DNA from 4 places in the Streptomyces sp. NPDC001493 genome. Region 3 is predicted to be linked to each of the others. Evidence: riboswitches for the same ligand, from Rfam matches in the RefSeq annotation. Region 3 holds a riboswitch; each other region holds the start of a gene.

Region 1 (7,171 bases), on a different contig from region 3:
CGTCCGGTCACCGTCCGGCCGCCGTCCGGACATCGTCCGACTGCCGTACGGACATCGTTCGACCGGCTGTTCGGCCACCGTTCGCCCGGCCGCCGGGCCGCCGTCCGAGGCGGGCGCTCAGGGTCGTACGGGCATCGCCGCGGCCCGGCACGGGTCGCGGCGGATTCGGTGCCGGGGCAGGCTGGGAAGCCCACCGGGCGGCTCCGCCGCCGGGAGGCTACGCAGGTCCACGCCCCCATGACACAATGGTCTAGACAAATCAATTACCGTCAGGACATCGCAGATTCACGAAGGGCAGAACCATGGTTGAGCGCCGCGTCAACGTCGGATGGGCCGAAGGCCTGCACGCCCGCCCCGCTTCCATCTTCGTCCGCGCCGCCACGGCCTCCGGGGTCCCGGTGACGATCGCCAAGGCCGACGGCAGCCCGGTCAACGCCGCGTCGATGCTCGCGGTCCTCGGACTGGGCGCGGAGGGCGGCGAGGAGATCGTGCTCGCCTCCGAGGCGGAGGGCGCGGACGCCGCACTGGACCGACTGGCCAAGCTGGTCGCCGAGGGGCTCGACGAACTCCCGGAAACGGTCTGATCCCCCTCCCGCCGGACTCCGTGAAGAAATTCCTCGCTCGGCCGAGCCGCACCGTCCCTACCGGGCGGGGCGGCTCAGTCATTTCCCGGGCAGCCGTGAGGACGAGAATTCCGACAGCACGAAAAAGCGCCTTCAATTCGCTCTGCTATTTGTATACGGCGCGATTGTTAATGACGGGCACCCGAGGTGTTTACGGGATGTTGCAAAGTGCTCACCCGGGCCTGTTTCACCGCTCGGACCGGCCGGCGCGGCCGGTGCGCGGCCAGGGAACGCTCCGCGTGCTGCACGGCCAGCCCCCTGGCGCGCTCCGCGTCGCCCCGGGCCACCGCGTCCACGAGAGCGCCGTGCTCGGCCCACGACTCGACGGGGCGGACCGGCTGCTCGACGGCGTACATCCAGGCGATCTTGTGCCGGAGCTGCGTCAGCAGCGCGATGAGGCCGGGGCTGCCGGATGCCTGGGCGAGCGTCTCGTGGAACCAGCCGCCGAGGGAACGCAGGTCTTCCCCCTCACCCCGGCGGGCCCTCTCCTGCCCCAGCTTGACCAGTCCGCGCAGGACCTTGAGGTGCGCCTCGGTGCGGCGCTGCGCGGCCCGGGCCGCGCCCAGCGGCTCCAGCAGGAGCTTCACCTCCAGGAGGTCGGCCGCCTCCTGCTCCGTCGGCTCGGCGACGCAGGCACCGGCGTGTCTGCGGGTGACCACGAACCCCTCCGACTCCAGGGTCCGCAGCGCTTCGCGCACGGGCACACGGGAGACGCCGTAACGCCGCGCCAGAAGCTCCTCGGTCAGGCGGCTGCCGCGTTCGTAGACGCCCGAGACGATGTCGTCACGGATTGCCGTGCATACCGAGTGCGCGGGAATGCGCATGTCCGAACCTCCGCCTTAATCCCCGCGAAACGCGGCCGATCGAAGCCTGCACCGTGACTCTATTGCAATCTGAGTGAATTTCCGATGGCGTACCGGAATTCGCACATATCTTTTGCCTGCGGAGCCGGTGGCCGGAGGGGTTTCGGGTGATATGCCGAAGCCCCGGCACGGGCCGGGGCTTCGGGACGGTCGGGGTGCCCGGCAGCGGCCGGGCGGCGGTACCGCGGGGCCGGACGCGTGAGGCGGCCGGGGTCAGACGGTGAGGCCGCGGGCCCGCAGATAGGCCACGGGATCCATGTCGGTGCCGTACTCCGGGCCGGTACGCGCCTCGAAGTGCAGGTGCGGGCCGGTCGCGTTGCCGGTGGCGCCGGAGAGGCCGATCCGCTCCCCGGAGGAGACGCGCTGGCCGACGAAGACACCGAGGGAGGAGAGGTGGCCGTACTGCGTGTACGTGCCGTCCGTCATCCGCAGCACGATGTTGTTGCCGTACGCGCCGCCCCAGCCGGCCTCGACGACCGTCCCCGCGCCCACGGCGAGGACCGGGGTGCCGGTGGCGGCGTGGAAGTCGACGCCCGAGTGGCTGCCGGAGGACCAGAGCGAGCCGCTCGACTTGTAGCCGGTGCTGATGTACGAGCCCGCGATGGGCAGGTGGAAGGAGTTCAGGCGGGCGCGCTCGGCGGCGCGGGCGGCGCGCGCCTTCTCCTCGCGGGCCTCCCTGGCCCGTGCGGCGGCTTCGGCCTTCGCCTTCGCTTCGGCCTTCGCCCTGGCCTCCGCTCCGCGCTGCTGGGCCGCCGCCTGGTCGGCTATCCGGTCCGCGATGGAGTCCCCGAGCGTCACGGCCTCGATGAGGCCGGTCGTACCGGGCGACGGGAGGGTGGAGTCGGCGGCGAGGGCCGGGGAGGCGAGCGAGCCGACGACGCCGGTGGCGGCGAGGGCCGCGACGCCGGCGAACCTGGCGGTGGAGCGCGTCAGACGGCCCGGGGCGCGATGCGTCCCGGTGGCACGGGTGAACGCCATGGAGGAGCGGATCCTTTCCTTCCTTCTCGCCTACCGGGTTAGCTGACGGGTTCGGAGCAGGAAGGTCTCCTACGGGCGTTCGCGCCTCTCACGAGACACGGGTGCCCGATTCACCCCAGGGACTTCGCGGGTCCCCGGCTCCCCAGGCTCGCGCCTGACGGGGACTCGGCGATGACTGTCCGGCACCGCGAGTGCGGTACACAGTCGGCGGACAGCCGGATCGACGCTAGGCCGCGGTGCTTTCGATCACCAAACGGACAGGGAGTTTTGTAGCGTATCCCACAGGGCAGACAGCCACTCTTCATGGCAAAGAGGACAAACGCCGCGACCCCGGCGGGATCTCTCCCACCGGGGTCGCGGCCGGGCCTACCCGGTCGTGTGCTTGACGGCTGGTCAGCCGCTGACGACCGTCACCTCGCCGATGCCCAGCGCACGGACCGGATCGGCGATCTGCGCCGCGTCGCCCACCAGGATCGTCACCAGCCGGTCCACAGGGAAGGCGTTGACCACCGCGGCGGTCGCCTCGACCGTGCCGGTCTCGGCGAGCCGTGCGTACAGGTGGGCCTGGAAGTCGTCGGGCAGCTGCTGCTCGACCTGGTCGGCGAGGGTCGCCGCGACGGAGGCGGCCGTCTCGAACTTGAGCGGAGCCACCCCCACCAGGTTTTGCACGGCGGTCTCGCGCTCGGCGTCCGTCAGCCCGTCCGCCGCGAGGGTCCGCAGGACCTTCCAGAGGTCGTCGAGCGCGGGGCCCGTGGACTCGGTGTCCACCGAGCCGCTGATGGCCAGCATCGCCGCACCGGCGGGGCCGGAATCCGGACCGCCGGCCGTGGAGCGGAGCACCTGGGCGAAGGCGCGTACGCCGTAGGTGTAGCCCTTCTCCTCGCGCAGCACCCGGTCGAGCCGCGAGGTGAGCGTGCCGCCGAGGCAGTACGTGCCGAGGACCTGCGCGGGCCAGACGCTGTCGTGCCGGTCCGCGCCGATACGACCGATGAGCAGCTGCGTCTGCACGGCTCCCGGACGGTTCACGATGACCACGCGGCCGGTGTCGTCCGCGGTGATCGGCGCCACCGGGCGGGGGGTGCCTGCGTCGCCCGACCAGTCGCCGAGGGTGTCGGCGAGCAGGGCGTCCAGGTCGATGCCGGTGAGGTCGCCGACGACGACCGCGACCGCGGTGGCGGGGCGGACGTGGGCGTCGTAGAAGGCGCGCACCGCCGCGGCGTCGATCCGCCGCACGGTGTCCTCGGTGCCCAGACGCGGGCGCGACATCCGGGCGGTGGCCGGGAACAGCTCCTTGGAGAGCTGCTTGGCGGCGCGGCGCGCGGGGTTGGCCTGCTCGTGCGGGATCTCGTCGAGGCGGTTGCCCACCAGGCGCTCGATCTCGCTGTCGGCGAAGGCGGGGGCCCGCAGCGCCTCGGCGACCAGGCCGAGCGCCTTGGCCAGCCGGGAGGCGGGAACCTCCAGCGAGACCCGGACGCCCGGGTGGTCGGCGTGCGCGTCGAGCGTGGCGCCGCAACGCTCCAGCTCGGCGGCGAACTCCTCCGCGCTGTGCTTGTCGGTCCCCTCGGAGAGGGCGCGCGCCATGATGGTGGCGACGCCGTCCAGGCCCTCGGGTTCGGCGTCGAGCGGCGCTTCGAGGTGGATCTCGACCGCGACGACCTGCTGGCCGGGGCGGTGGCTGCGGAGCACGGTCAGACCGTTGGGCAGGGTGCCGCGCTCGGGGGCCGGGAAGGCCCAGGGGCGGGCGGTGCCCGGGGTGGGCTGCGGGTGGAAGTCCATGGCTACTCCAGTCACGGCGGCGTCGCTCACTTGGCGGCCTCCTCGTGGGCGTCGGCGTCCGCGCCGTCCTCGGCACCGGTCTCGTCGGCCGGTTCGACCGGCTCGTAGACCAGCACGGCACGGTTGTCGGGACGCAGCGTGGCCGCGGCGACCTCCCGCACCTCGTTCGCGGTGATGTCGAGGACGCGCCCCACGGCCGTCAGCGCGAGCTGCGGGTCACCGAACAGCACGGCGAAGCGGCAGAGTTCGTCGGCACGGCCGGCGACCGTGCCGAGACGGTCCAGCCACTCGCGCTCCAACTGGGCCTGCGCGCGCTCCATCTCCTCCGGCGTGGGGCCCTCGGCGGCGAACCGCGCCAGCTCCTCGTCGACCGCGGTCTCGATGCTCTCGACCTCCACACCGCCGGACGTCTTGACGTCCAGCCAGCCCAGCGAAGGCGCTCCGGCCAGCCGCAGCAGCCCGAACCCTGCGGCCACCGCGGAACGGTCGCGGCGCACCAGGCGGTTGTGCAGCCGGGAGGACTCGCCGCCGCCGAGAACGGTCAGGGCCAGGTCGGCGGCGTCCGCCTCGCGGGTGCCGTCGTGCGGCAGCCGGTAGGCGGCCATCAGCGCGCGGGCCGGGACCTCCTCATGGACCACTTCCCGCAGCTGCCCGCCGATGGTGCCGGGGAGGGTGCCGTCGCGCGGGGGCTTCTTGCCGTCGTGGGACGGGATGGAGCCGAAGTACTTCTCGATCCAGGCGAGGGTCTGCTCGGGGTCGATGTCGCCGACGACCGAGAGCACCGCGTTGTTGGGCGCGTAGTACGTACGGAAGAACGTCTGCGCGTCCTCCAGCGTCGCCGCGTCCAGGTCGGCCATGGAACCGATCGGCGTGTGGTGGTACGGGTGGCCCTCCGGGTAGGCGAGCGCGGTGAGCCGCTCGAACGCGGTGCCGTACGGAACGTTGTCGTACCGCTGGCGGCGCTCGTTCTTGACGACGTCCCGCTGGTTCTCCATCGACTCTTCGTCGAGCGCGGCGAGCAGCGAGCCCATCCGGTCGGCCTCGAGCCAGAGCGCGAGCTCCAGCTGGTGGGTCGGCATGGTCTCGAAGTAGTTGGTGCGCTCGAAGCTGGTCGTGCCGTTGAGCGAACCGCCGGCGCCCTGGACGAGCTCGAAGTGGCCGTTCCCCTTGACCTGCTTCGACCCCTGGAACATCAGGTGCTCGAAGAGGTGTGCGAGCCCGGTCCGTCCCTCCACCTCGTGGCGGGAGCCGACGTCGTACCAGAGGCAGACCGCGGCGACCGGGGTCAGATGGTCCTCGGAGAGCACCACGCGCAGGCCATTGGCCAGACGGTGCTCGGTCGCTGTCAGGCCGCCGGAGCCGGCCTGTGCGGTGGCCGTGTGACCCATGGGCATGTACGTCCCTTCGATCGCGGTACTGGACTTTCTGCCAGACCTGCCACTGTAAGCAAGCGCACGGGTACCTGGCGAAGTTCCCGTTCCTTCGATGTTGTGCTCGTTGGTTTGTTCTTGACGACTGATGTTGACGCGTGGTGCCGGCGCCCGCGTGCGGGGGGTCGGTCCGAAGCACCTGTTCCGGGCTCCGGTACGGTCTCCGGCGCGGCCCCCCGGTGCGGCCTCCGGGACGGCCCGGGAACCCGTGGGAAGGGGCGTCCCGGCGGGTCCCGGCGGGGCGCTTGGGACGGGTCGAGGTCGGCGCTGTCGGCGGGGCGGTCCACAATGGTCCGCGTCAGAACCTCAGGTTGCCCGACAGAATCTGTGAAGGAGTCGCAGCCGCGATGGCCCGCCGCAGCACGAAAACCCCGCCGCCGGACGACTTCGAGGAGAAGATCCTCGACATCGACGTCGTCGACGAAATGCAGGGCTCCTTCCTCGAGTACGCGTACTCGGTGATCTACTCCCGGGCTCTGCCCGACGCGCGCGACGGCATGAAGCCCGTGCACCGCCGCATCGTGTCCCAGATGAACGAGATGGGACTGCGCCCCGACCGCGGGTACGTCAAGTGCGCCCGCGTGGTCGGCGAAGTCATGGGCAAGCTCCACCCGCACGGTGACGCGTCGATCTACGACGCCCTGGTGCGCATGGCGCAGCCGTTCTCCATGCGGCTCCCGCTGGTGGACGGACACGGCAACTTCGGCTCCCTCGGCAACGACGACCCGCCGGCCGCCATGCGGTACACCGAGTGCCGGATGGCCGACGCCACGTCCCTCATGACGGAGTCGATCGACGAGGACACCGTCGATTTCCAGTCCAACTACGACGGCCAGGAGCAGGAGCCCGTCGTCCTCCCGGCCGCCTACCCGAACCTGCTGGTCAACGGCGCGTCGGGGATCGCGGTCGGCATGGCGACCAACATGCCTCCGCACAACCTCGGTGAGGTCGTCGCCGCCGCGCGCCACCTCATCCGGTACCCGAACGCCGACCTCGAAGCGCTGATGCGGTTCGTCCCCGGTCCCGACCTGCCGACCGGTGGCCGGATCGTGGGCCTGAGCGGCATCAAGGACGCCTACGCCGCCGGGCGCGGCACGTTCAAGATCCGGGCGACGGTCGCCGTGGAGAACGTCACCCCGCGCCGCAAGGGCCTCGTCGTCACCGAACTGCCCTTCACGGTCGGTCCGGAGAAGGTCATCTCCAAGATCAAGGACCTGGTCTCGTCGAAGAAGCTCCAGGGCATCGCCGACGTCAAGGACCTCACGGACCGCTCGCACGGGCTGCGCCTGGTCATCGAGATCAAGAACGGCTTCGTGCCGGAGGCCGTGCTCGAGCAGCTCTACAAGCTGACGCCGATGGAGGAGTCCTTCGGCATCAACAACGTCGCGCTCGTCGACGGACAGCCGCTCACCCTGGGGCTCAAGGAGCTTCTGGAGGTCTACCTCGACCACCGCTTCGAGGTCGTGCGCCGGCGCAGCGAGTTCCGCCGCACCAAGCGGCG
Region 2 (7,171 bases), on a different contig from region 3:
GGCGGGACGCCCGGCGCGGTGCGGTGGGCGCCGACTTCGCGGCGCGCGAGCAGGAGTTGCTGCACCACCTGTGGGAGCGCCGGGACGTCGCGGCCCCCGCGCTGAGCCAGGCGGCCCGCAGCGTGTTCCGCCCGGCCGTCCGCCGCCCGCTGCCCGTCCCGTACGGCCCCGCGGCGCACGGGGCCCACGCGGCGCACGGGGCCCACGCGGCGCACGGGGCCCGGGGCTACGCGCCCCCGGCCGCGGCACCAGCACCGGCACCGTACGGAACCGGTCCGGCGTCCCCGTACGCCCCCGGGCCGCAGGCCGCCCCATCACCGGCCCCGGCCCCGGCCCCGGCCCCTCAACAGCCGCCGCCGCACCGGCAGTACGGCGGGCACAACCCCTATCTGCACCCGCCGCAGTAGCGGGCCTGATCAGTGCCCCTGGTCCGCGCTCAGGCGGAGGCTTCGGTGAGCCGGTCCAGCTCCTGGCCGGTCAGCGTGAGGTCGGCGACCGCGAGCAGCGCGGGAAGCTGTTCGGGCGTACGGGCCGAGGCGATCGGCGCCACGACCGTGGGGCGGGACGCGAGCCAGGCCAGCGCGACGGTGGCGATCTCGGCCCCGTGCGCTTCGGCGACGGCGTCGAGCGCGCTCAGCACCTTCCGCCCCCGCTCGGACTCCAGGTACGCTCCGGCCTTCCCGGCGCGGGCGCTCTCCACCTGCGTACCGGGCCGGTACTTGCCGGTGAGGAAGCCGGATGCCAGCGCGGAGTACGGGACCGCGCCGAGACCGGTCTCGGCGGCGAGGTCCTGGGCGGGGCCCTCGTACGTGTCGCGGGAGACCAGGTTGTAGTGCGGCTGGAGGGCGACGTACCCGGCCAGTCCCTCGCGCTCGGAGAACGCGAGCGAGGCGCGCAGGCGTTCGGGGCTGATGTTGGAGGCGGCGATCTCGCGGACCTTGCCCTCCTTGACCAGCTGGTCGAGGGTGGTGACGATCTCCTCCACCGGGACGCCCTCGTCGTCGTAATGGGTGTAGTAGAGGTCGATGTAGTCGGTGTCGAGCCGCCGCAGGGACTCCTCCACCGCGCTCTTGACCGTGCCGGAGGCGAGCCCCCGGTACTCGGGGTGGGCACCGGCCTTGGTGGCGACGACGACGTCCGCCCGGTTGCCGCGGGCCTTGAGCCACTTGCCGATGATGGTCTCCGACTCACCGCCCTGATTGCCGGGGACCCAGGCGGAGTACGCGTCGGCGGTGTCGACGAAGTTGCCGCCGGCCGTGGTGTAGGCGTCGAGGACGGCGAAGGACTGGGCCTCGTCGGCGGTCCAGCCGAAGACGTTGCCGCCGAGGGCGAGGGGGAAGACCTCGATGCCGGACGTTCCGAGCTTGCGGAGAGAAGAAGTCATGAGGGGTTCAACGGAGTGGACGGAGAGCCGTATTCCGGTCCGGGGCTCCGAATCGCGGCCGTCCGCCGCCCGGGGCGCGCTCCTGGCACGTACTCCGCGTCCGTGCTCGGGGCCGACGCGGAGCCGCGGATGGAAAGAGAACCGGCAGCCCTGACGCCCTGGGGGGGGGTGGGGCGTCGAGGCTGCCGGGGTTCGGGGGCTCAGCCGTGCGCCGAGCGTCAGACCGTGAGGCCCTTGCCGGTCAGCCAGGCCATCGGGTCGATGCCGGTGCCGTCCGGGGTGTGGACTTCGAGGTGGAGGTGCGGGCCGGTGACGTTGCCGGTGGCTCCGACGCGGCCGATGGTGTCGCCCGTGCTGACCTGCTGGCCGACGACCACGTCCATGGAGGACTGGTGGCAGTACCAGATCTCCGTACCGTCGTCGAGCTCCAGGACCGTGCGGTACCCGTACGAGCCCGACCAGCCCGCGGACTTGACCGTTCCGCCGTGCACGGCCTTGACCGGGGTGCCGGTCGGCGCGGCGAAGTCGAGGCCGGTGTGCTGCCCGGAGGCCCACATCGTGCCGGCCTCGCCGAAGGTGGAGGTGATCGTGTACGCGGAAGTGGGGAGCGAGTAGCTGGCGGCGAGCTTGGCGAGCCTCTCGGCCTCGGCCTTCTTCGCCGCGGCCTCCTCGGCCGCCTTCTTCTCCGCGGCGGCCTTCGCCTCCGCCTCGTCCTGCTGCTTCTTCGCCTCGGTGGCGGCCTTGGTGGCGGCCGCCGCCTCCTCGGCCGCCTTCGCGTCCGCGTCGGCGGCGGACTGCTGCTGCTCGGCCTGCTGGAGGATGCGGGCGCGCAGGGCCTCGCCCGCGTCGGTGGCGCCCTGCTCGGTCTCGGCCGTGGTGAGCCCGGCCGTGGTGAACGGCGCGGCCGCCGCGACCGGGGCCGGGGCGTCGTGGGACTCGACCGCGGTGATCAGAGCGCCCAGCCCGGGAACGGACTTGGCGTCGGGAAGGTTGTCCGCGAGCGAATCGGGAAGAGAGATGGAGACCGGCGGCTTGCTCTGCGCGGTGGCCATGCCGCCCGCACCGACGGCCGCGATGACGCCGACCCCGAGGACGGTGGAACTACGCGCGAGACCACGCTGCTTGGCCACGCGGTGCCGGCCGCGGACGGGGCGGAGGGAATCCTCGGTGGGGTTCCATTCCTCCCACGCCTTGTCGGAGTCGCCGGGGGAGCCGAAGCCGTCGAGGGTGGCAAAGGGTGACGGGGCTTCTGGGGCAGGCTGGTTGGACGCCACGGGGGCGCACTCCTTTCCTTCCTTCTCGCCTACCGGGTTAGCTGACGGGTTCGGAGCAGGAAGGTCTCCTACGGGCGCCTGACGTCTCTGACGAGACACAGGTGTCCGATTCACCCCAAGAAGTGGTTCCCCGGTTCCCTTGCGGAATTCGGCGCTCGCGCACGGCGCCGTCTCTGACGACGGCTGGGACGACCGCGCTGCGTTATCGAACGTTAATAGACACACGGCTCCGATTCCAAGCCGTTCCCCTTGATCATTCCCACTTCGGGGCGGGATTTACCACCGCATATCACCACTCATCGGGGCGACTTGCGGACTGCCGGTGCACCCCGACTTTTCTGACGGTGTGTCATATGTTATCGAGCGGCACCGGTCTGCTACGGACCGTCGCCGCATCCGTCCGGCAGCCCCGGGGAAGCGCGGAAGCGCCCCGGGACGACGGCGCGCACCACCGCGTCAGCCGTCCCCGCGGCCCACGATCGGCACGGTGGTCCGGCGCTCCGGCTGGTCCTCCGCCGGCCGGGCGACCGCGAGCAGCGCCAGGTCGTCCGTCGAGCGGCCACCGGTGTGCAGGCGGACGTCGTCGGTGAGCGCCGTCAGCAGTTCGTCCGGACCGGGGAAGATCCGCCCGCGCAGCCGCTCCGCCGGGTCGTAGAACACGCCTGCCCGGTCGCGCGCCTCGGAGAGCCCGTCCGTGTAGGTCAGCAGCGTCGCCCCCGGCGGCAGTTCCCACTCGTCCACCTGGTCCGGCCAGGCGCCCAGCGCCATGCCGAGAGGGAGTGCGGGCATGCTCGGCCGCAGCACGTCCAGCGCCCCTCCGGCATGGAGCAGCAACGGCTCGGGGTGGCCCCGGTTGACGATCCGCAAGGTCGCGGAGCCCTCCGGGATCTCGGCGAGCACCGCGGTGACGAACCCCTCCACCGGGTCCAGCCCCCCGCGCCGCGCGGCGTCCCTGGCCAGCGCCCGCTCCAGCCGCTGCGCCACGCCCTCCAGCGTCTCCTCCTGCTCGGCGGCCTCCCGGAAGGCGCCGATGATCACCGCCACCGCCTCGACCGCGTCGAGCCCCTTGCCCCGTACGTCACCGAGCACGAGGCGCACGCCGTACGGGGTGTCCGCGACGGCGAACAAGTCGCCGCCGACGTACTCGTCCGCCTGCGCCGCCTCGTACCGCGCGGCGACATGGAGCCCGCCGACCCGGTCGGCCGGAACGGGCAGCACCGCGCGCATGGCGGTCTCCGCGATGATCCGGGCGGAGGCGAGCTGCTCGTTGCCGCGCCGCACGACGCCGTTGATGACGAGCGCCAGCACGGCGGTGGTGAACACGGTGAGCGTCTCGATGATCGGGACGATCTGCCCGATGGTGCCCACGTACACCCGCATCGCGATGACGGCGGCGAGCGAGGCGACACCGATCCGGATGGTCCCCGCCCGGGAGGCGAACGGAGCGGCGATGAGAGGGGCGGCGACGAACAGGGGCACCGCCGTGAAGCGGGGCGGTGAAGCGATGTCGAATACGAGTCCGCCGGCGATGAGCAGGGCAGGCAGCATCCGTACGAAACGCCGGGCGCCCACACCCCCGGCCATCCAGCCATGCTCGTACAGCGGTTTCCCCACCTCTGCGCTTCTCCTGCCCTGTCCCGCCACGGCTGCGGAACCTACCGCGCCCCGCCCAGGCTGGCCCGAACCGCGCCGCGCGGCGACTCCCCGTCGTCCATAGGGGGGAGCGCGCGACTCCCCTTCGAGCGCCCCCCATCGCCGGCGTACGCCGGGCGGTCAGGACCGGCGAAGCGATGAGTTCCGCGCCGCGCCGCGAGCCCCGGCGCGCCGCACACGGAAGCGGCGGACCGGTTACCCGGCCGGCCGGACGCCCGTCCACGCATTCGGTCGGGCGGCACGGACCGCGCAGGCGTGCGAGACATTTCCTGGATGGACCATTTCATGCCCGGTACGGCAGATCGTTATGCCGCGGGACCGCGTACGCGAGCGGGCGGCAGGGCCGAGCGGTGACGAGCGGGCACAGGGCCATGGAAACGACTCGGGCCCGGCACGCTGTGCGTGCCGGGCCCGGGCCTTCAGTAGCGGGGACAGGATTTGAACCTGCGACCTCTGGGTTATGAGCCCAGCGAGCTACCGAGCTGCTCCACCCCGCGTCGATGAACACAACTCTACGCCATCCTGAACGGGCTCTTGACCACCCCGGCGTACGGCCACCCGGGAGACGGCGGGAAGCGGGCGCCGCGGAGGCGGCACGAACCGGCCCGAGCCCCGCCGGGGCCGCCCGACGGAGGCGCGGGGGCGGCAGTGCCCGAGCAGGGGTGGACCGGGCCGCCGTGGGCCGCAGAGAGGTGACAACCACCCTTTTCTCAGAGTGGTTTCGCGCTCCAGTGGCGCCATTGTCACGCCACCACGGGTGTAGAGCACCACAGTTGATGTCAAAGCATCGCAGCACATCGCTCAACGGTGCTTTTGCATCAGGCGGTTGCCAGGCGTGCGCTTCTGGCCAAGGATGTGGCTGCATCCCCCAGAACCGGCGGGCTGCCCGTGAGGACGCGTGCCCCGAGGCGGTGGTTTTCGCCCTGCTCCGGCGCCGGCCACGCGCCCCGGTCCCGCAACGCAGCCCCCTCCTGGAGGACCCCGCCATGACCACCTCTGTCACTCCCGCCCCTTCCGCTCCTTCTGCCCCTTCCGCTCCGTCGGAGGCTTCTCTTGGGGTCCGGGTACGCACCTCGGCGGCGAGCGCGATCATCGGCGGCCTCGCCGGGGCCGTGATGAGCGCGGTGGTGGTCTACTTCCTCATCGGCATGCCGGACGGCGAGGGCACCAACGCCCTGAACAACGCGATATCCAGCCTGATCAGCGGCTTTCTGGCCGGCTTCATCGGCCTGATGATCCACCAGAGCAAGGCGGCAGCGGCGACCCGCGCGGCGGCGGCCGAAGCCGCCGTGACGACCACCGCGACGACCACCGCTACGGCTTCCGCGACGGCCGATTCCGCGAGACCGGTGGCCGCCGCCGAGGCAGCAGTCACGACCGAGGCAGCCACCACCGAGGCGGCCGAGACCAAGGCCCCGACCGTCGCCTGACCCCCGCCCCGGAGCGCGGAACGACCGCCCCCGTCCGGCCACACGGCCGGGCGGGGGCGGCGTCACTTCTGCGGGCCCGCACCTCGGCCGGCGGGCGGCAGGCAGCAGGCGCCGGACAGCGCACGTCGGCCGGCGGACGCCGGGCGGCAGGCGCGCAGCGGCGAACGGCAGACGCCGACCGGCGGGCGCCACACCGCGAACTCCCCTTGGGCCACCGCCTGTTCGGCGGTGAGCCGGTGGCGCTCCTACTCGCGCCGCTCGACGGCGATCTCGTACGCGATCTCCCACCGCACGTCCGGCACCACGATGTCCGCGGTCTCGACCGGGCGGCCGTCGATGTCGTAGAAGGTGCGCTCCATCTCGGTGATCAGGCCGCCGATGCTGATGCCGAGGAGGTTCGCCTGCTCCTGGGTGGCACGGGCCGGGCGCGGGATCTCGACGGCGCGCACCACGACGACGCCGATCGACCGCATCCGTTCGACCACGCCGATCCCGGCGTGCGGGCCCATCTCGGGGAGCACGACCGGGGTGTCCCCGGTGATCGCCATGGGTTCCCAGCTCCTGGAGAGCTGGACGGGCAGCCCTTCCACGAGGAACTCGTAGTCGGTGACGACACAGAGGTCGCCGGGCTCGATGTCCAGCCGCTCCGCGATGCGTTCGGGCGCCGGAGTCCGTGCCGCGGACCGCGACTCCCATTTCCCCTCGTGGTCCTGGGCGTTGAGGGTGGCACGGTAGGGCGAGGTGGCGTAAGGACGCCTGGTGCGGATCATCCTTCCGCGCTCACGCGGCCGGCGGACGTAGGTGCCGGACCCGGCGCGGCCTTCCAGGATGCCCTCGATGGTGAGCCGCTCCATGGCGCGTTGCGCGACGGATGCGCCGACCCCGTACTCCTCGGCGATCCGGGCTCGGCTGGGCAACTTGTCGCCCACGGCCCACTCGCCCGACCGAATCCGGTCGCGGAGAGCGTCGGCCACCTGAAGGTAAGGGGTGTCGCGAGGCATATGCACAGCTCCCAGCCGTGGAAGTCGGACATTGACAAAGCTAACCCATCAGGTCGAAGCTGAATATTCAGCATCACGAACCGTGATGAACTCATCCAGGGGAGAGCCATGCCCTCTGTGCCGCCGCGCGTTGTTGCCCTTGCGGGCATGCTCGCCGCCGCGACCGGCGCCGAGCCGCAGGTGACGGAGACTCCCGGCGCGTTCCGGGTCTGCGCGGCTCTTCCCTCCCCTCTGAGCAGCGCCATCCACAGCACGATCCTCATGACGCTGGCGCACGGCGACCGCTTCGGCCACGAGGCCGGCGCCGACGGCATCGCCCGTGTGTGGGCCGAGATCGACCACCCCGCTCCGAGACGAAGGAGAACCGACATGGCAGAACCGTCCGGGGGCACCGCTCCCGGAGACGCGGAGTACCGCACGCTGATCACG
Region 3 (7,171 bases):
TCCTCGCCCACGCCAAACGCGACGAGGTGCTCGCCGACGTCGGACTGACCCCGGTGGAGATCGCGGGCCGGATCGGCGCGGCACTGGCGGGACGGCCCGAAGATCCGGAGCGCCGTACCGACGAGGAGACGGCGGGACCGGAGGCGGTACCGCGACGCGTACCGACGGCCGGGAACGGCACGGAACGAGAGCGGGAGCGAGGACGAGGACGAGTGGAGCGCGGAGAGAAGAAGGGGACGAGCGGGGAATGAAGGACGACAGGGCAGGCGGCGTCGGCAGCACCGGTGCCACGGAGGTCACCGGCATCGCGGAAGGCTCCGGTACCGCGGAGGGCACCCGCCGCGCCGACGGTTCCGGCAAGGGATTCGATCTCGCGACGCTGCTCGCGGAGCGCGGCGCCGAACGCTACGAACTGCACGCGCGCCATCTCAACCACCAGCTGCCGCGCATGCTGCACACCATCGGCTTCGACAAGGTCTACGAACGGGCCGAGGGCGCCTACTTCTGGGACGCCGACGGCAACGACTACCTCGACATGCTCGCCGGATTCGGCGTGATGGGCCTCGGCCGGCACCACCCGGTCGTCCGCAAGGCCCTGCACGACGTGCTCGACGCCTCCCTCGCCGACCTCACCCGCTTCGACTGCCAGCCGCTGCCCGGCCTGCTCGCCGAGAAGCTCCTCACCCACAGCCCCCACCTCGACCGCGTCTTCTTCGGCAACAGCGGCACCGAGGCCGTCGAGACGGCGCTCAAGTTCGCCCGCTACGCCACGGGCAAACCCCGTGTCCTCTACTGCGCCCACGCCTTCCACGGCCTCACCACCGGCTCGCTCTCGGTCAACGGCGAGGACGGCTTCCGCGACGGCTTCGCCCCGCTACTCCCGGACACGGCCATCGCCCTCGGCGACCTCGACGCGCTGCGCCGCGAGCTCAAACGGGGCGACGTGGCGGCGCTGGTCGTCGAGCCCATCCAGGGCAAGGGCGTACTCGCGGCGCCGCCCGGCTTCCTGCGAGAGGCCCAGGACCTCCTGCACCGGCACAAGGCGCTGCTCATCGCGGACGAGGTGCAGACCGGCCTCGGCCGGACCGGCGACTTCTACGCCTACCAGCACGAGGAGGGCGTCGAGCCGGACCTGGTCTGCGTGGCCAAGGCGCTCTCCGGCGGCTACGTCCCGGTCGGAGCCACCCTCGGCAAGGACTGGATCTTCAAGAAAGTCTACTCCTCGATGGACCGGGTGCTCGTGCACTCCGCCAGCTTCGGTTCGAACGCCCAGGCCATGGCGGCGGGGCTCGCGGTCCTCTCGGTCATGGAGAACGAGGAGATCGTCGCCAACGCCCGGCGCACCGGTGACCTGCTGCGGACACGGCTCGGTGCGCTGGTCGACCGGTACGAGCTGCTGCACGAGGTGCGCGGGCGCGGGCTGATGGTCGGCATCGAGTTCGGACGGCCGTCCTCCATCAAGCTGCGCGGCCGGTGGACGATGCTCCAGGCCGCCCGCAAGGGGCTCTTCGCCCAGATGGTTGTCGTACCGTTGTTGCAGAAGCACCGGATCCTCACCCAGGTCTCCGGCGACCACCTCGAAGTGATCAAGCTGATCCCGCCGCTGATCATCGGCGAGGCGGAGGTCGACCGGTTCGTGACGGCCTTCGAGTCGGTGATGGACGACGCCCACAGCGGGGGCGGCCTGATGTGGGACTTCGGCCGCACGCTGGTGAAGCAGGCGGTCGCCAACCGCTGACCACTCCCGGAGCGCTTTGCCTCTGAGGCAAGAAATTTGCCTCAGAGGAAAGTCGGTGGCGCAATGGAGACATGAATCCTCCCGACGGAGGGGTGGCCGACGACCTCCCCGGTGTCGCCCCCCGCCTGCGCGAGCTGCGCCGGAGCCGGAGCCTCACCCTGGAGGCCGCCGCGCAGCGCGCGGGGCTCTCCCCGGCCCATCTCTCCCGGCTCGAAACGGGAAACCGGCAGCCCTCGCTGCCCGTGCTTCTCGGCCTCGCCAGGATCTACGGTACGACCGTCTCCGAGCTCCTCGGCGAGATCCCCCCGGAACGCGACGCGATCGTGCGCGGCGGCCGGTTCGACGGGCCCGAGGCCGACGGCTGGATGTACCGCCGGGCCGGCGGACCCGGCCGCGCCATGCAGGCCCTTCGGGTGCGCGTCCCGTACGGCGCCCAGGGCGACCTGGTGCGGGTCCACCCGGGGGAGGAGTGGCTGTACGTCCTCGAAGGGCGGCTGCGGGTCAGCCTCGGCGAATCCGCGCACGAGCTCGGGCCCGGCGACAGCGCCCACTTCGACTCGCTCACCCCGCACCGGATCGCCGCCGCCGGACCGGAGGGCGCCGAGCTGATCTTCGTACACACCCTGTTGCAGAGCCCCGCCGCCGAGCTGTGCCTCGGCGACGGGACCCGTCGGCGCTGACCGCGCCCGGCACCCCGGTGCCGCGCCCATTCCTCGTACGCCCGGCCCCGGGCGTACGGCAGAGAGGACCGTCATGTCCGATTCGGAGCACTACGACCCGCTCACCCCTCGGCAGCCCGGCGCGACCCGGGACACCCAGGAGCGGAAGATGCCGCGCGGGATGGTCATCCGGCTCGTCGCCTACCTGGTCGCCGGGCACGTCATCGCCGCCTTCCTCTACATCCTGTTCGCCGTCGCCGGGGGCAACCAGTAGAGGAGTCGTCCGGAGCCCCGGCTCCGGCCTCCGTACAGTGGCCCACATGGAGACGATCCTGCGGCACCCCCGGCCCGGACACACATGGGACTGGTGGGCGGTCGACGCCGCGGGCTTTCTCGTGCAGTTCAGCCACGGGCCCGCTCCGGTGCACCTTCTGGCGCACCTGGACCGGGTCGACGCCGCAGCCGCGTGGGCGGAGGAGAACCGGGCCGCGTGGTTCGGCGGTGACTCCGTGCCGCTGCATGCCTTCGACTGCGACGGCGTGTTGCCGACCTACCGGCGGCACGGTGTCCCGGACGCTCCACCGCGGGTGTCCGACGCGCCCGCGGTCGTGGCCGACGTCGCGGTCCTGGTCGAACTCGACCGGGCGGTGGGGAACGCCTGGACGATTCACCTCGATGAGGGGTGGGTCCGGGCGGCCGGGCCGGGATCGTCCGGCTGACCGGCCGCCCGCGACCCGACCGCGAGGCCTACGCCTCGTCCAGCAGCCGCTCGCGCAGCCGCTCCCGGGTCTCGCCGGAGAGCCGCAGCCCCTCGGAGAAGTAGCGCTCCGTCGTGCCCCAGTTCTCCTCGATGGTGGCGAAGGCGGCGTCCAGATAGTCGATGTGCGCCCCGAAGAGCGGGTTGAGCAGGCTCATCACCTCGGTGGAGACCACCGGGTCCGCGCTGTCGCCGCGCCGCAGGCGGTACCGGCGGTGGGCGTCGTTGGACTTGAGGTAGTCCGCCGCGATCGCGTCGCGCTCCACCCCGACCGCGAGCAGCGTCATCGCCATCGTCAGGCCCGCCCGGTCCTTGCCCGCCGCGCAGTGCATCAGCGCCGGCACGCTGTCCTCCGCCAGTGCGTGCAGCACCCGGCCGAGTTCGGCCGTGCGGTCCGTGATGATCGAGCGGTACGAGACGAGCATCCGTTCCGTGCCCTTACCGTCCGCGAGCAGTGAGCGCAGCTGCGCGATGTCGCCCTCGCGCACCAGACGCCAGAAACCGGCCCCGTCGGCGGGGTCGGAGAGCGGGATGCGGACGTTGCGGACGCCCGGCAGCTCCACGTCGAAGCCGTCCAGCTTCTGGTCGGCCGAATTACGGAAGTCGAAGACCGTGTGCAGGCCGAGCCGGCCGAGGAAGACGGCGTCCTCGGCGGTCGCGGCGGCGAGGTGACCGCTGCGGAAGAGCCTCCCGTGCCGTACCCGCCGACCATCGGTGGTGGGCAGCCCGCCCACGTCCCTGAAGTTACGGACCCCGCTCAGCTCGGGTTCGGCCGGCGAGAACTGCGGCACCTGCGTCACAGCGGCTCCTCGGTGCTTCTGCGCGCCGGCGCTGCTCGCCGACGTCGGCTCGTCGCGACCCTACGACATCGCTCCGCGGCGGCGAAGCGGTGGCGGCGGCTCCTCGAAGGCTGAGGAACCGTCATCAGTGATGTGCGCGACATGTCCGTATTGTATGGATTTCCAGCAACATCACCCGTTTTTAGGGGAGATGGTGGGTGATCTGGTGAGCGGGATCATATCCGTGACCGTGCGTGGCCGGGGCGCCGGAGGACTCTCCGTCCGTCGTGCGGAATGCCAAGATCCGTAATCCACGGAGGGTGACCGGAAAAGAGTGCCGAAATCGGCGTGCGGATTCCGTTCCGCTTGCGATGGCTTGTTCCGTCCGGCCCGGCTCGATTACGTTCGCCATCACTCCGGACGGACCGCCTAATCCTGCCGCCGCCCGGAATTCGCACTCACTCATGCGTGGCAGGAGCGGGGGACCCAGGTAAGCCGCCGACCGGAGTTGTTCCGGCCGGCTCGGGGTGAAGTCGCGTTCAGCGCGACCGGGCATCTCCAGCCCGAACCCGACAGCTCACCTCGTAGGCGCCGGAGAGGAATTCCCCATGCCCATCCCGGGTAAGCACCGTCGTAAGAAGTCCGGCCCGATCGCTCGCGGCATCCTCGCCGTCGGAGCCGGCGGCGCCGTCGTCGCCCTGCCGCTCCTCGGAGCCACGGGTGCCCACGCCGCCGAGCAGTCGGCCCCCGTCGCCGCCCAGTCCGCCAAGGCCTACAAGGTCGTCCCCGGCGACTACCTGGCGAAGATCGCCGCCCAGCACAAGATCAAGGGTGGCTGGGAGAAGCTCTACCAGGACAACCGCGAGGTCATCGGCGGCAACCCGAGCCTGATCCTCCCGGGCATGAAGCTGACGCTCGGCGCCCAGGCGTCCGGCTCGGCCTCCACCGCGTCCTCCGCCAAGGCCGAGACCGCGAAGACCGCGGCCAAGACCGAGACGAAGGCCGCCCCGGCGACCAAGACCGAGTCCGCCGCGACCACCACCAAGGCCGCCGACAGCAACAGCACCGGCTGGACCACCCCGATCGCCAACGCGACCGTCACCACCCCGTACCACGCCTCCGGCTCCATGTGGTCCAGCGGTTACCACACCGGCTCCGACTTCAGCGCCGCCACCGGCACCGTCGTCCGCGCCGTCGGCCCCGGCACCGTCGTCTCCGCCGGCTACGACGGCGCCTACGGCAACGAGGTCATCATCAAGCACGCCGACGGCATGTACTCCCAGTACGCGCACCAGTCGCAGCTGATGGTCTCGGCCGGCCAGACCGTCACCGGCGGCCAGCAGATCGGTCTCTCGGGTGCCACCGGCAACGTCACCGGCCCGCACCTCCACTTCGAGATCCGCACCACCCCGAGCTACGGCTCGGACGTGGACCCGATCGCCTACCTGCGTCTCCACGGCGTCTCCATCTGAGACCACTCCCGATGACGGTCGTCACGATCCGTCAGGGCTTCGAGGGGCGGTACGCGCAAGCGTGCCGCCCCTCTACTTATTCCGGCTTTACCAAAACCTGACCGGGTGGTCTATCTCACCCCACGTCAACCCCTTCTTACGGTCGCGTAGGTCACATTGAAAGAGGCAAGATATGTGGCCGTGGCAGACGATTCGAGAATCCAGAAGACAGACATCATCGGGTCGTACGCGGCGATCGGCGACAGTTTCACCGAAGGAGTCGGAGACCCCGGACCCGACGGGACCTATGTCGGCTGGGCGGACCGTTTCGCGGTTCTCCTGGCGGAGCAGCTTCCCGTCCTCGACGAGGCGACGAGCTCCGATTCCCCGCGCGGGGAATTCCGGTACGCCAATCTCGCGGTACGCGGACGACTCCTCGACCAGATCGTCGAGGAGCAGGTCCCCCGCGCCAAGGAGCTCGCACCGGACCTGGTGAGCTTCTGCGCCGGGGGCAATGACATCATCCGGCCCGGCACCGACCCGGACGACCTGGCGGAGCGCTTCGAGCGTGCGGTCGCCGACCTCACCGACGCCGTCGGTACCGTCATGGTCACCACCGGATTCGACACCCGCGGCGTGCCGGTCCTGCGCCACATGCGCGGCAAGATCGCCACCTACAACGTCCACCTGCGGGCCATCGCGGACCGCTACCACTGCCCGGTGCTCGACCTCTGGTCCCTCCGCTCGATCCAGGACCGCCGTGCCTGGGACGACGACCGGCTCCACCTGTCCTCCGGCGGGCACACCCGGGTGGCACTGCGCGCCGCGCAGGTCCTCGGCCTGGAGACCCCGGCCGACCCCGACCAGCCGTGGCCCCCGCAGATCCAGCGGAACACCTTCGAGGTGCGGCGCGACGACATCCACTGGGCACGCGAGTACCTCGTGCCCTGGATCGGCCGCCGGCTGCGCGGCGAGTCCTCCGGCGACGAGGTCGCCGCGAAGCGCCCGGACCTGCTGCCGCTCTGAGCGGGGCGCTACACCAGGGGAAGCCGGAGACGTGACGGGCCCGCCGCGGCGGGCCCGGCCGGCGCCGCCGGAATCCGCTCCAGGACACCCCCGGCGAACACGTCGTACAACGGCAGCGACTCCAGGTGCACGTACCCGATGTGGCAGTCGCAGACCGCCAGCGGGCAGGCCCTCGGGGCGAGCGCCCGGCGGTAGCTCCCGTCGTAGAGACCGCCCAGCTCCTCCTTGACGAAATGACACCGGCGCACGGTGCCGTCCCCGTCCACCGAGATCACCGACTCCCCGGTCCGGCACGGCAGCCCCGCCGAGCGGTGCGGATGGCGGCTGTACGGGAACAGCGGGTCGAGCGCCGTCCAGCGCTCCGCCTCCGCGTCCGTGTACGTACGCCCCTCGGCGGCGTTCACCCACAGGTACACCCGCTCCGGCAGGTCCGCCCGCAGCCTCCGCGCCTCGGGGAGGTGCTCCTCGAAACCGACGACGCCCACGCTGTACCGCACCCCCGCCGCGGTCAGCTCCCGGCACTTGCCGAGGAACCGGTCGTACGGGGTCTGGCCGGGGTGGTACGTGCACCAGAGCGCCAGCCGGTCCGGGTCCGCCCCGGACAGCCAGTCCGTCCTGCCGCTGAGGTTCGTCTGGATCGCGACCCGAGCCACCTGCGGCAGGTGGGACAGCTCGACCAGCGCCCGCCGGTACCAGGACCGCACCAGCCCCTCGCCCCACGGGGTGAAGAGCACCGAGAGACGGTCCCCGGTCTGTGCGGC
Region 4 (7,171 bases), on a different contig from region 3:
GCGCCCCCGCCGCCCCCGAACTCTTCACCTGGGAGTTCGCCACCGACCCGTACCCGGCGTACGCCTGGCTCCGGGAGCACAGCCCGGTGCACCGCACCACGCTGCCCAGCGGGGTCGAAGCCTGGCTGGTCACCCGGTACGCGGACGCGCGGCAGGCGCTCGCCGACAACCGGCTCTCCAAGAACCCGGTCCACCACGCCGGGTCGGCGCACGCCAAGGGGAAGACCGGGATCCCCGGGGAGCGCAAGGCCGAGCTGATGACCCATCTGCTCAACATCGACCCGCCCGACCACACCCGGCTGCGCCGGCTCGTGTCGAAGGCGTTCACCCCGCGCCGGGTCGCGGAGTTCGCGCCCCGCGTGCAGGAGCTGACGGACCGGCTCATCGACCGGTTCGTGGCCGCGGGCACCGCCGACCTCATCCACGACTTCGCGTTCCCGCTCCCCATCTACGCCATCTGCGACCTGCTCGGGGTCCCCGAGGAGGACCAGGACGACTTCCGGGACTGGGCGGGGATGATGATCCGCCACGGCGGCGGTCCGCGCGGCGGGGTGGCGCGTTCGGTGAAGCGGATGCGCGCCTACCTCGCCGAACTCATCCACCGCAAGCGGGAGAACCCGGGCGACGACCTGATCTCCGAGCTCATCCGGACCAGCGACCACGGCGAGCACCTCACGGAGAACGAGGCCGCCGCGATGGCTTTCATCCTGCTCTTCGCGGGGTTCGAAACCACCGTCAACCTCATCGGCAACGGCACCTACTCCCTCCTCCGTCACCCCGGGGAACGCGCCCGGCTGGAAGCGTCCCTGGCGGCGGGGGAGGAGGAGCTGCTCGCCACCGGCATCGAGGAGCTGCTCCGCTTCGACGGCCCGGTGGAGCTGGCCACCTGGCGGTACGCCACCGAACCGCTGACCATCGGCGACGAGGAGATCGCGGCAGGCGACCCGGTGCTCGTGGTGCTCGCGGCGGCCGACCGCGACCCCGCGCGCTTCGAGGACCCCGACACGCTCGACCTCGCGCGGCGTGACAATCAGCACCTCGGCTACGGCCACGGCATCCACTACTGCGTGGGTGCGCCGCTCGCCCGACTGGAGGGCCGGACCGCCCTCGCGACCCTGCTGAGGCGCCTTCCTGACCTGCGTCTTGCGGGAGAAACAGCCGATTTGCGGTGGCGTGGCGGGCTCATCATGCGTGGACTGCGCACTCTTCCGGTGGAGTTCACGCCGGGACCGGCGCCCGACAGAAGTGACGCTCCGTCAACACTGTGATGTTCACGTGATCTGCGAGGGATCGACTTGTGACACACGTTCGAGTCCCGCTAGGTTCACGGTTCGACGCATCAGTTCACCCGTCAGTCACACGGAAGGCACTCCCATGGGCTCCGCGAACGGCAGACACCGCCGCCCTCGCCAGGCACCCGCCATCGTCGTCGCAGCCGGCGTGACAGGCTCCGCCCTGGCGATTCCGCTCCTCGCCGCGGGCAGCGCCGGCGCCGCGGACGCGACCACCTGGGACAAGGTCGCCGAATGCGAGAGCGGCGGCACCTGGAGCGCCGACTTCGGCAACGGCTACTACGGCGGACTGCAGTTCTCCCAGGAGACCTGGGCGGCCTACGGCGGTACGGACTACGCGCAGCGCGCGGACCTCGCCAGCCGCACCCAGCAGATAGCCGTGGCCGAGAAGGTGCTCGACGCCAAGGGCCCGCAGGCGTGGCCCGGGTGCGCGGTCATCTCCGGTCTCGCGCCCGCGGGCTCGCTCATCGGCGTCGACCCGGGCTCCGTCTCCGCCGCGGACGCGGGCGCCTCGGCCGGCACGATCCCGGACGCGGACGGCGCACCCGTCTCCACCGGCACCACGGGGTCGACGGACACCTCGGGCTCGACCGGTACCTCCGGCGCGACGGACTCGACCGGCTCGACCGGCTCGACCGGGAGCAGCGCCACGCCGAGCCCCGACGCCTCCGTCACCCCCTCGCCCTCCGGCTCGGCCACCCCGGGCAGCACCACGCCCGGCAAGAGCGGGGCGAAGGGCGGCGCGACAGCCGGTACGACGGACGGCGCGACGGACGCGGCGACCGGTGACACCGCGACGGGCGGCAAGCACCGCGGCACGCCCGACCCGGACGAGGCCGCCGCCGACGCCTCGCGCGAGACCGGCCGGCACGCCTCGCGCGGCGACAGCGACGCGCGCGACGACGCGGCGCTCGCGACGGACGGGACGTACACGGTCCAGTCCGGCGACAACCTCTGGGCGATCGCCGACGCGCAGCACCTGACGGACGGCTGGACCGAGCTCTACCAGGCCAACGAGGACGTGATCGGCTCGAACCCCGACCTGATCCTGCCCGGCCAGGAGCTCGACCTGTCCACGCAGACGGCCACCGGAACCACGTCGACCGCTTCCACGGCGACCGGGACCGCTTCCGACACGCCGGAGACCGTTCCCGACACGGCGGAGACCGCTCCCGCCAACTGATCAAACTCGGGAAAAACGCCCGAAAAGAGGGGCAGTTAGGGGGCCTATGTCCACTTTTGCGAAAGTGAGACATGGGTCTCTTCGCTGTTTCGGCGTGTCGTGGTCACAGGGGTTCGCAGATGTCCGCTTTGACCTGCGGAAACGGTTATTCAGGCATGGCCAGTAAGGTCTGATTGTCTGATATGTCCATCATTGAATGTGGGGGTTCCCTCTGTTTACGGTCAGAGCCGCTCGCACCGCGGGCCCCGTCGACCGTCACGCCGAATCCTGCCGTCGGTCGAAGGGAACAGACGCGAAAGCGCCGTAGGCAGGAGCGGGGGACCCAGGTAAGCCGCCGGAATCGGACGGCCCGTCGGAAACGACGGGCGGGCCGGGACCAGCTAGGGGTGAAGCCACACGCAAGGACGTGTGGCCGGGCAACTCATTGGCCCGAACCCGACAGCTCACCTCGTAGGCGTCGGTGAGGAGATCTTCCATGCTGCTGTCCAGCAAGGGTAAGCACCGCCGCTCGTCCAAGGCCGTCCGTGTGGCCACGCTCGCCGGCGTCGCCGGTGCCGCCATCGCCCTCCCGCTGATGGGCGCCACCAACGCCTCCGCCGCCTCCGTCTCCACCTGGGACGCCGTCGCCCAGTGCGAGTCCGGTGGCAACTGGTCCATCAACACCGGCAACGGCTACTACGGTGGCCTCCAGTTCTCGCAGTCCAGCTGGGCCGCCGCCGGCGGTACGAAGTACGCCCCCCGCGCCGACCTGGCCACCAAGGAGCAGCAGATCGCCACCGCCGAGGTGCTGCTCGACATGCAGGGTCCGAGCGCCTGGTCCTGCGCCGGCGCCGGCGGCCTCACCAACGACGGTGTGGACCCGGGCGTCGACACGGGCTCCTCCTCCGCGAGCACCGACACCTCCGCGAGCACCGGCTCCACCTCGACCGGCGGCAGCGCCTCCACGTCGACGCCGGACCGTTCCACCGACTCGCAGACCGCCTCCCGCAGCGAGGACCGCCCCGCCGCCGAGAAGTCCGAGACCGTCACCACGCCGACCGGCGACAAGGTCGAGAAGGGCGACGGCGAGTACAAGGTCGTCGCCGGCGACACCCTCAGCACCATCGCCGAGAAGCAGGGCGTCAAGGGCGGCTGGCAGAAGCTGTTCAAGCTGAACCACGACATCGTCGACGACGCCGACCTCATCTTCCCGGGTCAGCAGCTCCACCTGAAGTAGTCACGAACCTCTCCTCCCCGGAACGGGGGTGTCCGGCGGCACCCCTTTCCCACTCCCTGGCCCGGCGCGCACTCCCCCCGCACGCCGGGCCAGGGCCTTTTCCCGGAGCGTCCGGCCGTGGGCCGGGTCCGGGGGAGGGGAAGAAGAAGCATCCTTTCCCGGGCGTACGGCAGGCCGCCGTACGCCGTATCGCCACACGTTATGTTCCGTACGGAAACAATGTGTAGGCTCGCCGTGTCACTGGACGGACGGTCGGCTGGCCGATGTCCTGTGTCCGGTTAGGCTCTAGTCGCAAGGCTCAAGAGCCCCGCACAGTCAGCGTCACATCCCAGAAGGAGATGCTCGTGCCGTCCATCGACGTCGTCGTAGCCCGGGAAATCCTCGACTCGAGGGGTAACCCCACGGTCGAGGTCGAAGTTGGTCTCGACGACGGCAGCACGGGCCGTGCTGCCGTTCCGTCCGGCGCATCCACCGGCGCGTTCGAGGCCGTCGAGCTTCGCGACGGTGACCCCAAGCGTTACCTGGGCAAGGGTGTCGAGAAGGCCGTCCTCGCCGTCATCGAGCAGATCGGCCCGGAGCTCGTCGGCTACGACGCCACCGAGCAGCGCCTGATCGACCAGGCGATGTGCGACCTGGACGCCACGGAGAACAAGGGCTCGCTCGGCGCCAACGCCATCCTCGGCGTCTCGCTGGCCGTCGCCCACGCCGCCTCCGAGGCTGCCGACCTCCCGCTCTTCCGCTACCTCGGCGGCCCGAACGCGCACCTGCTGCCCGTTCCGATGATGAACATCCTGAACGGTGGGTCGCACGCCGACTCCAACGTCGACATCCAGGAGTTCATGATCGCCCCGATCGGCGCGGAGTCCTTCTCCGAGGCCCTTCGCTGGGGTGCCGAGACGTACCACACGCTGAAGAAGGTCCTGAAGACCAAGGGCCTCTCCACCGGTCTCGGCGACGAGGGCGGCTTCGCCCCGAACCTCGAGTCCAACCGCGCCGCCCTCGACCTCATCGTCGAGGCCATCAAGGAGGCCGGCTTCGTCCCCGGCCGCGACATCGCGCTCGCGCTCGACGTCGCCGCGTCCGAGTTCTACAAGGACGGCAAGTACGAGTTCGAGGGCAAGTCCCGCTCGGCCGCCGAGATGACCGAGTACTACGAGGAGCTCGTCTCCGCGTACCCGCTGGTCTCCATCGAGGACCCGCTGTACGAGGACGACTGGGCCGGCTGGAAGGTCATCACCGACAAGCTCGGCACCAAGGTGCAGATCGTCGGCGACGACCTCTTCGTGACCAACCCCGAGCGCCTCGCCCGCGGCATCGAGGAGGGCTCGGCCAACGCCCTGCTCGTCAAGGTCAACCAGATCGGTTCGCTGACCGAGACCCTGGACGCCGTCGAGCTCGCCCAGCGCAACGGCTTCAAGTGCATGATGTCCCACCGTTCCGGTGAGACCGAGGACGTCACCATCGCCGACCTCGCCGTCGCCGTGAACTGCGGCCAGATCAAGACCGGCGCCCCGGCCCGCTCGGACCGCGTCGCCAAGTACAACCAGCTGCTGCGCATCGAGGAGATCCTCGACGACGCCGCGGTGTACGCCGGCCGCTCGGCGTTCCCCCGCTTCAAGGGCTGATCCACTGCCCGTGAGGGCACCAGCCTCCGTCCGTCCCCGCACTCGGTCCCGTACCGTGTGCGGGGACGGACGTGCGTGACGGGGAGGCATGAACATGGCCGTGAAGGACCGCGACCGGTTCTCCACCGCGACCAGGCTGCGGCTGCTCGGTGAGCAGACGGCGGCCCGCGTCTACCGCTCCCAGAACCGCCGCCAGGCCCACCGCTCCCGGCTCACCGGCCGCGCCGCGTTCCTGGCGCTCATCGTCTGCACCCTGATCGTGGCGCTGGCGTATCCCATGCGGCAGTACGTCTCCCAGCGCGAGGAGATCGCCGACCAGGAGCGGACGCTCCAGGACGCCGGGAAGCGCGCCGAGGAGCTGCGGGACGAGAAGGCCCGCCTCCAGGACGACGCGTACATCCGCCGCCTCGCCCGCGAACACCTCCACTACGTCCTCCCCGGCGAGACCGGCTACACCGTCGTCGACCCGGACGCGGCGGGCGACGATCGGGGCGAACCCGGCGCCGGCGGCCGGCCCTGGCACTCCAACCTCTGGGACGGCGTGGACAGCGCGGACGGCTCCGGAAGCGACTCCGACGATTCCTCCGACAGCTCCTCCCACGGCGGCTGAGCCACGCCCCGCCCGGCCGGGCACACCGGTCCGCCAGGCACACTGGTCCGAGCAAGAACCGCGCCTTCCGGCGTACCCCGCGGCGCACCGCACCCCACAGCAGCACCTCCGAGCAGAACCAAGGCAGGCATGGACACGCCCCCTCCGCAGACCGAATCCACTCCGCCCACCGACGCGGACATCGCCGCGTTCGAGCAGCAGCTCGGACGGCCGCCGCGCGGGCTGCGCGCCATCGCGCACCGCTGCCCCTGCGGCAACCCGGACGTGGTGGAGACCCAGCCCCGTCTTGAGGACGGCACGCCGTTCCCGACGACGTACTACCTGACGTGCCCGCGCGCCGCCTCCGCGATCGGCACGCTGGAGGCGAACGGCGTCATGAAGGAGATGACCGAGCGCCTGGGCACCGACCCGGAGCTGGCCGCCTCCTACCGTGCCGCGCACGAGGACTACATCGCCCGCCGCGACGCCATCGAGGTCCTGGAGGGCTTCCCCAGCGCCGGCGGCATGCCGGACCGGGTGAAGTGCCTGCACGTCCTCGTCGGCCACTCGCTGGCCGCCGGACCCGGCGTGAACCCGCTCGGCGACGAGGCCATCGCCATGCTCCCCGAGTGGTGGGCCAAGGGCCCCTGTGTGACGCCGTGCACGCCCGACCAGCCGGCCGAGGAGTCCGCGTGACCACCACCCGGGTCGCGGCCGTCGACTGCGGCACCAACTCCATCCGGCTGCTCGTCGCCGACATCGACCCGGCCACCGGCGGCTTCACCGAGCTGGATCGCCGGATGCGGATCGTCCGCCTCGGCCAGGACGTCGACCGCACCGGCCGCCTCGCCCCCGAGGCCCTGGAACGTACGTTCGCCGCCTGCCGCGAGTACGCCGGGGCCATCGAGGAGCTGGGTGCCGAGAAGATCCGCTTCGTCGCCACCTCCGCCTCCCGCGACGCCGAGAACAGCGCCGACTTCGTCCGGGGCGTCCACGAGATCCTCGGCGTCGAGCCCGAGGTGATCACCGGCGACCAGGAGGCCCAGCTCTCCTTCGACGGCGCCACCAAGGAACTCCACGGCAACAGCGGCCACGGCTTCGCCTCCCCGTACCTCGTGGTGGACATCGGCGGCGGCTCCACCGAGTTCGTCCTCGGCGACGACACCGTCCGCGCGGCCCGCTCGGTCGACATCGGCTGCGTCCGGATGACCGAGCGCCACCTCGTCCAGGACGGCGCGAAGATCGACCCGCCGACCGAGGCCCGGA

The links. Region 3 has a riboswitch for cyclic di-AMP ahead of ACWCWD_RS23630 (M23 family metallopeptidase). Riboswitches for the same ligand answer to the same signal wherever they lie in the genome.
Region 1: linked by a shared signal. The riboswitch ahead of ACWCWD_RS34490 (M23 family metallopeptidase) and the one ahead of ACWCWD_RS23630 (M23 family metallopeptidase) in region 3 are both predicted to bind cyclic di-AMP.
Region 2: linked by a shared signal. The riboswitch ahead of ACWCWD_RS28310 (M23 family metallopeptidase) and the one ahead of ACWCWD_RS23630 (M23 family metallopeptidase) in region 3 are both predicted to bind cyclic di-AMP.
Region 4: linked by a shared signal. The riboswitch ahead of ACWCWD_RS17825 (transglycosylase family protein) and the one ahead of ACWCWD_RS23630 (M23 family metallopeptidase) in region 3 are both predicted to bind cyclic di-AMP.

What each region holds. Positions count from the first base shown of each region.
Region 1 covers NZ_JBSFHV010000039.1:15,669-22,839, reverse strand. The annotation lists gene ACWCWD_RS34500 (HPr family phosphocarrier protein) at 303-584, shown strand; gene ACWCWD_RS34495 (GntR family transcriptional regulator) at 752-1,447, opposite strand; gene ACWCWD_RS34490 (M23 family metallopeptidase) at 1,700-2,464, opposite strand; cyclic di-AMP (ydaO/yuaA leader) riboswitch at 2,478-2,645, opposite strand; gene ACWCWD_RS34485 (M16 family metallopeptidase) at 2,858-4,240, opposite strand; gene ACWCWD_RS34480 (M16 family metallopeptidase) at 4,267-5,634, opposite strand; gene ACWCWD_RS34475 (DNA gyrase/topoisomerase IV subunit A) at 6,018-7,171, shown strand, end outside.
Region 2 covers NZ_JBSFHV010000023.1:107,330-114,500, reverse strand. The annotation lists gene ACWCWD_RS28320 (PrsW family intramembrane metalloprotease) at 1-407, shown strand, start outside; gene ACWCWD_RS28315 (aldo/keto reductase) at 437-1,384, opposite strand; gene ACWCWD_RS28310 (M23 family metallopeptidase) at 1,603-2,658, opposite strand; cyclic di-AMP (ydaO/yuaA leader) riboswitch at 2,670-2,822, opposite strand; gene ACWCWD_RS28305 (PP2C family protein-serine/threonine phosphatase) at 3,115-4,242, opposite strand; tRNA gene ACWCWD_RS28300 (tRNA-Met) at 4,735-4,808, opposite strand; gene ACWCWD_RS28295 (hypothetical protein) at 5,298-5,741, shown strand; gene ACWCWD_RS28290 (GntR family transcriptional regulator) at 5,987-6,742, opposite strand; gene ACWCWD_RS28285 (hypothetical protein) at 6,851-7,171, shown strand, end outside.
Region 3 covers NZ_JBSFHV010000017.1:69,943-77,113, reverse strand. The annotation lists gene dxs (1-deoxy-D-xylulose-5-phosphate synthase) at 1-251, shown strand, start outside; gene ACWCWD_RS23655 (aspartate aminotransferase family protein) at 248-1,738, shown strand; gene ACWCWD_RS23650 (helix-turn-helix domain-containing protein) at 1,810-2,418, shown strand; gene ACWCWD_RS23645 (DUF6126 family protein) at 2,492-2,671, shown strand; gene ACWCWD_RS23640 (hypothetical protein) at 2,718-3,116, shown strand; gene ACWCWD_RS23635 (tyrosine-protein phosphatase) at 3,145-3,954, opposite strand; cyclic di-AMP (ydaO/yuaA leader) riboswitch at 4,383-4,539, shown strand; gene ACWCWD_RS23630 (M23 family metallopeptidase) at 4,542-5,405, shown strand; gene ACWCWD_RS23625 (SGNH/GDSL hydrolase family protein) at 5,586-6,410, shown strand; gene ACWCWD_RS23620 (STM4011 family radical SAM protein) at 6,419-7,171, opposite strand, start outside.
Region 4 covers NZ_JBSFHV010000011.1:168,311-175,481, reverse strand. The annotation lists gene ACWCWD_RS17835 (cytochrome P450 family protein) at 1-1,268, shown strand, start outside; gene ACWCWD_RS17830 (transglycosylase family protein) at 1,375-2,475, shown strand; cyclic di-AMP (ydaO/yuaA leader) riboswitch at 2,765-2,947, shown strand; gene ACWCWD_RS17825 (transglycosylase family protein) at 2,951-3,691, shown strand; gene eno (phosphopyruvate hydratase) at 4,030-5,316, shown strand; gene ACWCWD_RS17815 (FtsB family cell division protein) at 5,411-5,926, shown strand; gene ACWCWD_RS17810 (DUF501 domain-containing protein) at 6,056-6,601, shown strand; gene ACWCWD_RS17805 (Ppx/GppA phosphatase family protein) at 6,598-7,171, shown strand, end outside.